DNA from 2 places in the Ensifer sp. YR511 genome. Region 1 is predicted to be linked to the other one. Evidence: riboswitches for the same ligand, from Rfam matches in the RefSeq annotation. Region 1 holds a riboswitch; the other holds the start of a gene.
What was found. Region 1 has a riboswitch for S-adenosylmethionine ahead of BLU15_RS08970 (O-succinylhomoserine sulfhydrylase). Riboswitches for the same ligand answer to the same signal wherever they lie in the genome.
Positions count from the first base shown of each region.

Region 2: linked by a shared signal. The riboswitch ahead of metA (homoserine O-acetyltransferase MetA) and the one ahead of BLU15_RS08970 (O-succinylhomoserine sulfhydrylase) in region 1 are both predicted to bind S-adenosylmethionine.

Region 1 is NZ_FNGR01000003.1:384,397-388,804, reverse strand. Features, by position in the region: gene BLU15_RS08980 (Hsp33 family molecular chaperone) at 1-458, shown strand, start outside; gene apaG (Co2+/Mg2+ efflux protein ApaG) at 517-909, opposite strand; gene BLU15_RS39490 (hypothetical protein) at 908-1,081, shown strand; gene BLU15_RS08970 (O-succinylhomoserine sulfhydrylase) at 1,137-2,321, opposite strand; SAM riboswitch at 2,366-2,444, opposite strand; gene BLU15_RS08965 (2'-deoxycytidine 5'-triphosphate deaminase) at 2,519-3,616, shown strand; tRNA gene BLU15_RS08960 (tRNA-Gly) at 3,698-3,772, shown strand; gene BLU15_RS08955 (transporter substrate-binding domain-containing protein) at 3,917-4,408, shown strand, end outside.
Region 2 is NZ_FNGR01000004.1:239,328-243,735, forward strand. Features, by position in the region: gene BLU15_RS10605 (vWA domain-containing protein) at 1-880, opposite strand, end outside; gene metA (homoserine O-acetyltransferase MetA) at 887-1,813, opposite strand; SAM riboswitch at 1,875-1,952, opposite strand; gene BLU15_RS10615 (NUDIX hydrolase) at 2,195-2,638, opposite strand; gene BLU15_RS10620 (AAA family ATPase) at 2,635-3,474, opposite strand; gene BLU15_RS10625 (RidA family protein) at 3,579-3,959, opposite strand; gene leuD (3-isopropylmalate dehydratase small subunit) at 3,969-4,408, opposite strand, start outside.

The sequences.
Region 1 (4,408 bases):
CCGAGCTTCTCGATCGCGACGAAAACGGCAAGCCGCGCCATCGCTGGCGCGCCGGCGGCATGGTCGCCCAGTTCCTGCCGGAAGCGCCGGAACGCATGCGCCAGCCCGACCTTTCCGGCGGTGATGGTGATGATGGTGAAAGCGCGTTCGGTGACGACGATCTCTGGGCCGAAGCCAAGGTGATGGTCGAAACGATCGACATGGACGAGTTGACCGATCCGATGGTCGGAACCGAGCGGCTGCTCTATCGCCTGTTCCACGAGCGCGGCGTCCGCGTCTACGAACCGCAGGCGGTCTACGACCGCTGCAGCTGCTCGCGCGAGAAGCTTCAGTCGGTGTTGTCCAACCTGAGCACGGACGACCTCGAAAGCACCATCGACGATGGCGAAGTCAAGGTGACCTGCGAGTTCTGCTCGACGACCTATCGCTTCGAAGCAAGCGAGGTGCGCCCGCAGTAGCGGGCGCTTCCGGCCGACTGGCCGCGATTTAGAGCGACGCTAGTCCGAAGGACGCGCTTCAGTTCAGGGTGCGCACGAGCCCGGGTGAATCGAGCGAGAAGGCGGGGATGGCAACGTTGAAGGTCTCTCCGCCTTCCGATTCCATGCTGTAGTGGCCGAACATGACGCCTGAGGGCGTATCCAGAGGGCATCCGGACGAATACTCATAGGTATCGCCGGGATTGAGCAGCGGCTGCTCGCCGATGACGCCCGGACCGCTGACCTCGTCGACTTGCCCGTTCTCATCGGTAATGTGCCAGTAGCGCGTCATCAACCGCACGGACGCGTCCGAGTGGTTTGAGATGACGATGCGATAGCCCCAGACATAGCGGCCGTCATCGGGATCCGACTGCTCTTCGAGATAGTACGGCTCCACCGTAACTTCTATGTCGCGGGTCAAAGCGCGATACATGGGCATCACCTTGCTTCAGGTCTTTCAGGGTATTCTACAGCAAGATGGTTTCGTCAAGAATAACGGCAAGATTGTGCGATCCCATGATGGGACGGATGGCCGTGCTGACGCGATCGAGCGGGTGAAACGTGCCTGGCACCTTGGCGCCGCGCCGCCGGAAACCATCTCGTGATGGCCGGCAAGCGGCGTCGGCCGCCGTTGATCACGGCGGCCGTGTCTTCGTAAAATCAGGACTTCACGGCCTTCAGCGCGCGGGCGAAATCTTCCACCACATCGTCGCTGTCCTCGATGCCGGCCGAGAAGCGCACGGTTCCAGCGGAAATGCCGAGCTCTTCGCGGGCCTCGTCGGTCAGGTTCTTGTGCGTGGTCGTTCCCGGATGGGTGATCAGGCTCTTGCTGTCGCCGAGGTTGTTGGAGATGCGCACGATCTCCAGCGCATTCTGCAGCGCGAAGGCTGCATCCTTGCCGCCCTTCAGTTCGAAGGCGACGAGCGTCGATCCGCCGGTCATCTGCTTGGCGATGATGTCGGCCTGCGGATGATCCTTGCGGCCAGGATAGATGACCTTGGCGACCTGCGGCTGTTCTGCCAGGAAGTCGGCCACGCGGCGGGCCGTTTCCGTCTGCTGACGCACGCGTAGCGGCAGCGTCTCGATGCCCTTCAGCAGCGTCCAGGCGTTGAACGGCGACATCGCCGGGCCGGTGTGGCGGAAGTAGTCGTGCAGGTGCTCGTTGATCCATTCCTTGTCGGAAAGCACGACACCGCCGAGGCAACGGCCCTGACCGTCGATATGCTTGGTGGCGGAATAGACGACGATATGGGCGCCGAGTTCCAGCGGCTTCTGGAAGAGCGGCGTCGCAAAGACGTTGTCGACGACGACCTTGGCGCCGATCTGGTTGGCGAGCTTGGCAACGCCGGCAATGTCGATGACTTCGAGCGTCGGGTTGGTCGGGCTTTCGAGGAAGAAGACCTTGGTGTTCTTCTGGATCGCCTTTTCCCAGTTGGCGAGGTCGCGTCCGTCGACCAGCGTGCACTCGATGCCGTATTTCGGCGCCAGCGTCTCGACCACCCAGCGGCAGGAGCCGAAGAGGGCGCGGGCGGCGACGATGTGGTCGCCGGCCTTCAGCTGGCAGAGAATTGCGGCGGTGACGGCAGCCATGCCCGATGCCGTGGCGCGCGCATCCTCGGCGCCTTCCAGCATGCACATGCGCTTTTCAAACATGTCGTTGGTCGGGCTACCGTAGCGGGCGTAGATGAAGCCTTCGGTCTCGCCCTTGAAACGAGCTTCCGCAGCTTCCGACGTCTCGTAGACAAAGCCCTGGGTAAGGAAGATCGCCTCGGAGGTCTCTCCGTGCTGGGAACGGGTGGTCCCGCCATGGACCAGTTGCGTTGCGGGGCGCCAGTTTTTGCTCATGTGACGGTCACTTTCAAAAACAAAAAAACCGGCCGCGTGAAGGGCCGGTTTGACACCCGGCCTTTTTAGCTACTTGTTTAACGTGGCTGCAAGCCGACCGGCCAAATCACCACGGGATAAAGCTTCAATACTGCCAGGGTACGCTTGCGTCAATTCCCGGAGTTTGGTTTTGTCTCGCAACTGAAAAGAGGACTGCAATGGGCCGCGACACTGGGATTTTGGCCGATCGCGCGATCGCCGCGCTGTTAGAATCGGGACGCCTCAAAAGCGAGAAGCCGCTGGATGTCGATCAGATCCAGCCGGCAAGCCTCGACCTGCGCCTAGGCTCGAAGGCTTTCCGCGTCCGCGCAAGCTTCATGCCAGGCCCGTCTCACCTCGTTGCCGACAAGCTCGACCGGCTGAAGCTGCACGTCGTCGATCTGACCGATGGCGCGGTGCTGGAAACGGGCTGCGTCTACATCGTGCCGCTGATGGAAAGCCTGGAACTGCCTGAGGGCATGTCGGCCTCGGCCAACCCGAAAAGCTCGACCGGTCGCCTCGACATCTTCACCCGCGTCATCACCGATCGCGCCCAGGAATTCGACAAGATCCCGGCCGGCTACAGCGGTCCGCTCTATCTCGAAATCAGCCCGCGCACCTTCCCGATCGTCGTGCGCCGAGGCTCGCGCCTGTCGCAGATCCGCTTCCGCATGGGCCAGTCTATTCTGTCGGAGCAGGAACTGCAGGCGCTGCACGAGAGCGACGTGCTGGTGGCGAGCGACAAGCCGAACGTCAGCGGCGGCGGCATCGCGCTGTCGATCGATCTGAAGGGCACCGGGCCCGAAGGCCTGATCGGCTATCGCGGCAAGCATCACACCGCCGTCATCGACGTCGACAAGAAAGCGCAGCACGCGATCTTCGATTTCTGGGAGCCACTCTACAGCCGCGGCCGCGACGAACTGATCCTCGATCCGGATGAGTTCTACATTCTCGTCTCGCGCGAGGCGGTGCATGTTCCGCCGCTTTATGCGGCCGAGATGACGCCGTTCGATCCGCTGGTCGGCGAGTTTCGCGTGCATTATGCCGGCTTCTTCGATCCGGGCTTCGGCCATGCCTCGGCCGGCGGCACGGGCAGCCGTGCCGTGCTGGAAGTGCGCAGCCACGAGGTGCCGTTCATCCTCGAACACGGCCAGATCGTCGGCCGCCTGATCTACGAACACATGCTGGAACGGCCGGATGGTCTCTATGGCCTCGGCGTCGGCTCCAACTACCAGGCGCAGGGCCTGAAGCTCTCGAAGCATTTCCGCGCCGAGTAGGGGATTTTGCAGCGCCCCTTACGCGATCCCGCGCAAGGGTGCTTGACAGATCGCCCCGGTTCGGGAAGTTTCGCAGGCGCCGCGGGTGTAGTTCAGCGGTAGAACGCCAGCTTCCCAAGCTGGATGTCGTCGGTTCGATCCCGATCACCCGCTCCATTCTTTCTCGTCCCGTTCCTTGTGTAACCGCGTTCTCGTGGCGGCCTATGGTCAGCTGCGCTGCGGCCGGTTACTTTACCGCTCGATGAATCACCGCGGTTCCAAGGGCCGCCCCTGCCACATGAGACGTGCCGGCCGCTGCCCATGAAAGTTCTTTCCTTTTTCGCCCTTTGCGTATCCTTGATCGCGACGCCGCTTGCGGCCGAGGCTAAGGATCTGCCGCTGCTGTTCGACGCGCGCGAACGCATCGCCAAGCCCGACCTCACGGGCCTGGCGCGCCTGCGTTTCCTGACGACGGTGGACTTTCCGCCGTTCAACTTCATCGACCAGTCCGGCAAGCTTTCGGGATTTCATGTCGATCTCGTGCGCGAGATCTGCCGCGAGCTCGACATCGAGGCCAAATGCCAGATCCAGGCCGTGACCTATGCGGAGCTGCTGCCGGCACTGGAAGAGGGGCAGGGCGAGGCGGTGGCCGCCGGTATCGCCGTCGGTCCGGAACTGCGCCAACGCTTTGGCTTTTCCCGCGCCTTCATGCGGCTTCCAGCGCGCTTCGCCGTCAATACCAAGGCGGCCGGCGCAGTCTCGGCACCGAGCGATCTCAAGGGGAAGCCGGTCGGTGTCGTCGCCGGAACCACG
Region 2 (4,408 bases), on a different contig from region 1:
TACGGGTAATGTCGACACGGCGGCGGCGATTGTCCTTCCACAGGCCCTCGTAGACGCAATTGTGGAAGTAGAAATGCTCCATATGGCGGAACTCGCTGCGAGCCGCTGAAAACAACTCCTCGACGATGCGGATATGATCGTCCATCGATCCGCCGATATCGAAGAACATCAGAAGCTTCACCGCATTGCGGCGCTCCGGCCGCGTCACCACGTCGAGATAGCCGTGTTCGGCGGTGGCGCGGATCGTGCCGGAGAGGTCGAGTTCGTCGGCGGCACCCTGGCGCACCCAGCGCCGGAGCCGCTTCAGGGCCACTTTGATGTTGCGCGTGCCGAGCTCGATCGTGTCGTCATAATCCTTGAACTCGCGCCGGTCCCAAACCTTGACGGCGCGGCGGTGGCGCGACTGGTCCTGGCCGATCCGCACACCCTCGGGATTGTAGCCATAGGCGCCGAAAGGCGAGGTGCCGGCGGTACCGATCCATTTCGAGCCGCCCTGATGGCGGCCCTTTTGCTCCTGCAGCCGCTGGCGCAAGGTCTCCATCAGCTTGTCGAAGCCGCCGAGTGCCTCGATCAGGCGTTTTTCTTCCTCGCTCAGATGCTTCTCTGCGAGCTTGCGCAGCCAATCCTCGGGGATGGTGGCCTCTTCGCTCGCTTCCATCGGGTTGACTGCTTCGAGACCCGAAAAGCAGTGCTGGAACACCCGGTCGAAGCGGTCGATATGGCGTTCGTCCTTCACCAGTGCCGTGCGCGCAAGATAGTAGAAGGCTTCGACGTCGAAGGTGGCGATGCCCGCCTCCATCCCCTCGATCAAGGACAGGAATTCCCGGAGCGTGACCGGGACCTTCGCTGCCTTGAGTTCGAGGAAGAAGGGAATGAACATCTGACCTCAGCTTTTCCCGGTGCCGATCTCCGCGAGATCGTAGGGCGTCGTCTGGTACATCTCGTTGATCCAGTTACCGAAGAAGAGATGTGCATGGCTGCGCCAGCGGTTCTGCGGCGGCAGGGTCGAATCGTTGTGCGGGAAGTAGTCGTGCGGCATCTTGATCGGCACGCCCGCATCCACGTCGCGGAAGTATTCGTCCGACAGCGAGGTCGAATCATACTCCACGTGGTTGAACATGTAGAGCCGGTTGCCCTTTTTCTCGTGCACGAGGCAGACGCCCATCTCCTTCGATTCCATCAGGATTTCGAGGCTCGGCACCTTGTCGATGTCGGCGCGGCGCACTTCGGTCCAGCGCGAAACGGGGACGGCGAAATCGTCGGAGAAGCCGTTGAGATAGACGGAGGAGCGGTTGAGGTTCTGGTGACGATAGACGCCGAAGGCTTTTTCCTTCAGCGGATACTTCGGCACGTCGTGGAAGTGATAGATTGCCGCCATCGCGCCCCAGCAGACGTTGAGCGTCGAATGCACGTTGGTCTCGGTCCAGTCGAGGATGCGCTTCAGCTCGTCCCAATAGGTGACGTCTTCGTATTCGAGCGTCTCGACCGGGGCGCCGGTGATGATGAAACCGTCGAACTTGCGGCCCTGCACTTCTTCCCAGGTCTCGTAGAAGGAGAGCAGGTGATCTTCCGAGGTGTTCTTGGCGCGGTGAGCGCCGATGCGCACCAGCGACAGTTCCACCTGCAGCGGCGAAGCGCCGATCAGGCGCGCCATCTGGATCTCTGTCTTGATCTTGTTCGGCATGAGGTTCAGGAGCCCGATCTGGAGCGGGCGGATATCCTGACGGATCGCCACGGTCTCGGTCATCACCCGCACGCCCTCATGCGCGAGGGTTTCGAAGGCGGGCAGCGTATCGGGAATCTTGATGGGCATGGGCTTCCACTCGATCAATACAAAAAAACCGGCGGCGATTGATCGCGACCGGTCCTCGGAAATCCAACTTTCCTCGGCCCTTTAGCGACTTGTTTAACGTGGCTGCAAGCCGGCCGGCCAAATCACCACGGAGAATTTGATAGCGCGAGTGGGCCGCGGGGGTCAAGAAAAACGATTCGCGTAGGGGGCGGCTGCCCCTCATCCCGCTGCCGCGACCTTCTCCCCGCTGGCGGGGAGAAGCGGCCTTGCCGCACCCGATCGTTCCACGAGCTAAGCTCAGCGACCGTTCGGCCCATCTTGGCAGCCGGGTTCGCTGTCGGCACGTCTCGGCTTGGGGGCAGCCGTCGTCCTCGTCCCCTCTCCCCGCCCGCGGGGAGAGGGTCAGGGAGAGGGGCTGGTCTGCAGCAGGCTTAGAGCATCCCGCATGCCATAACCCAGCCGGCGGTCAGCCTGATCGATACCGAGCCAAAAGAAACGAAAGCGAATCGGGTCACCGCCGCCAAAGGGCGTCATTTCCTGATGTATCCAGGTCTGCCGTTGCTCGCCGGCAAGGGCGATGTGGAAGTAGTGCCGCCGATGACAGATCGTCCTGCCGTCCTTCGGGTAGTGGTAGTCCTGCGTGACGAGATGGGTGAGTGCTTCCGGCGGCGTCAGCCCGGTTTCCTCGATGAATTCCCGCTGAGCCGATGTCTCCGGGCTTTCGCCTGGTTCCATCGTACCGCCGGGCACCTGCAGCTCGATCTCTGGGAAATCCGGCTCGTCGAAGACCAGCAGGCGGTCCTGCCAGGTGGCGTAGATCAGGACCTTGTGCGCGTCCGGCCTCATCCGTCGCGGCGGGCCATGAAGGCGAGGCGCTCGAAGAGGTGCACGTCTTGTTCGTTCTTCAGGAGCGCACCGTGCAGCTTCGGCAACATGGTCTTGGCATCGGCCCTGAGGTCGGCCGGATCGACCTCGTCGGCGACGAGCAGGCGGATCCAGTCGAGCGCCTCTGACGTGGAGGGCTTCTTCTTCAGCCCCGGCACCTGGCGGATGTCGTAGAAGGCGGCGAGCGCCGCCGAAAGCAGCGTCTTGCGGATGCCGGGATAATGCACCTCGACGATGCGGGCGAGCGTGTCTGCATCGGGGAAGCGGATATAGTGGAAGAAGCAGCGGCGCAGAAACGCGTCCGGCAGCTCCTTCTCGTTGTTGGAGGTGATGATGACGATCGGCCGGTGACGCGCGCCGATCATCTCGCCGGTCTCGTAGACATGGAATTCCATGCGGTCGAGCTCCTGCAACAGGTCGTTCGGAAACTCGATGTCGGCCTTGTCTATCTCGTCGATCAGAAGCACCACGCGGCGATCGGCCTCGAAGGCCTGCCAGAGCTTGCCCTTGCGGATATAGTTCCGGACCTCGTTGACACGCTCGTCGCCGAGCTGGCTGTCGCGCAGCCGCGACACGGCGTCATATTCATAGAGGCCTTGCTGTGCCTTGGTCGTCGACTTGACGCTCCATTCGATGAGTTCGAGGCCAAGGGCGGCGGCGATCTGGCGGGCAAGCTCGGTCTTGCCGGTGCCGGGCTCGCCCTTGACCAGCAGCGGCCGCTCCAGCCGGATCGCGGCGTTGACGGCGATCATCAGGTCCTTGTCGGCGATATAGTCGGCGGTGCCTTGAAATTGCATGGGCGTCTTCCGGTTCAGCGTAAGTCAGGCGAAGTCATGCCCTATGGACTATCGCATAATGGCTTAAATCGGAATCGTTTTGAGGGTGGGCGCGATCAGGGGGGTCAGCCGCGAAGCGCGGTGACCTCGATCTCGATCAGCATTTCCGGGCGGATCAGGTCGCAGACGATCATCGTTGCGGCCGGGCGGATCTCGCCGAAGACTTCGCCGAAGATCGGGAACACCCGGTCGGCGAAGCTGGCATCGGTGACGTAATAGTGGTTGCGCACCACGTCCTTCATCGAGAAGCCCGCTTCCTTCAGCGCGCCCTCGATCGTCTTCAGGCAATTGCGCGCCTGCTCTTCCACCGTCTCGGGCATGGTCATGGTGGCGTAGTCATAGCCGGTCGTTCCGGAGACGAAGCACCAGTCACCCATCGCGACGGCACGCGAATAGCCTGCCGTCTTTTCGAAGGGCGAGCCCGAGGAGATGAGCTTGCGCGCCATATCTTCGTTTTATGCCCAGGGGCGCGCGGCGCCGACCGTCTTTTCGAAGCTGTCGATGGCGGTTGCCTTTTCCAGCGTCAGGCCGATGTCGTCGAGGCCGTTCAAGAGGCAGTGACGCTTGAAGGCGTCGACCTCGAACTTGACCGAACCGCCGTCCGGACCGGTGATTTCCTGGGATTCCAGGTCGACCGAGAGGATGGCGTTGGAGCCGCGCGAGGCGTCGTCCATCAGCTTGTCGAGGTCAGCCTGGCTGACGACGATCGGCAGGATGCCGTTCTTGAAACAGTTGTTGTAGAAGATGTCGGCAAAGGACGTGGAGATCACGCAGCGGATGCCGAAGTCGAGCAGCGCCCACGGAGCATGCTCGCGCGAGGAGCCGCAGCCGAAGTTATCGCCGGCAACGAGAATGCTGGCGTTCTGGTAGGCCGGCTTGTTGAGCACGAAGTCCG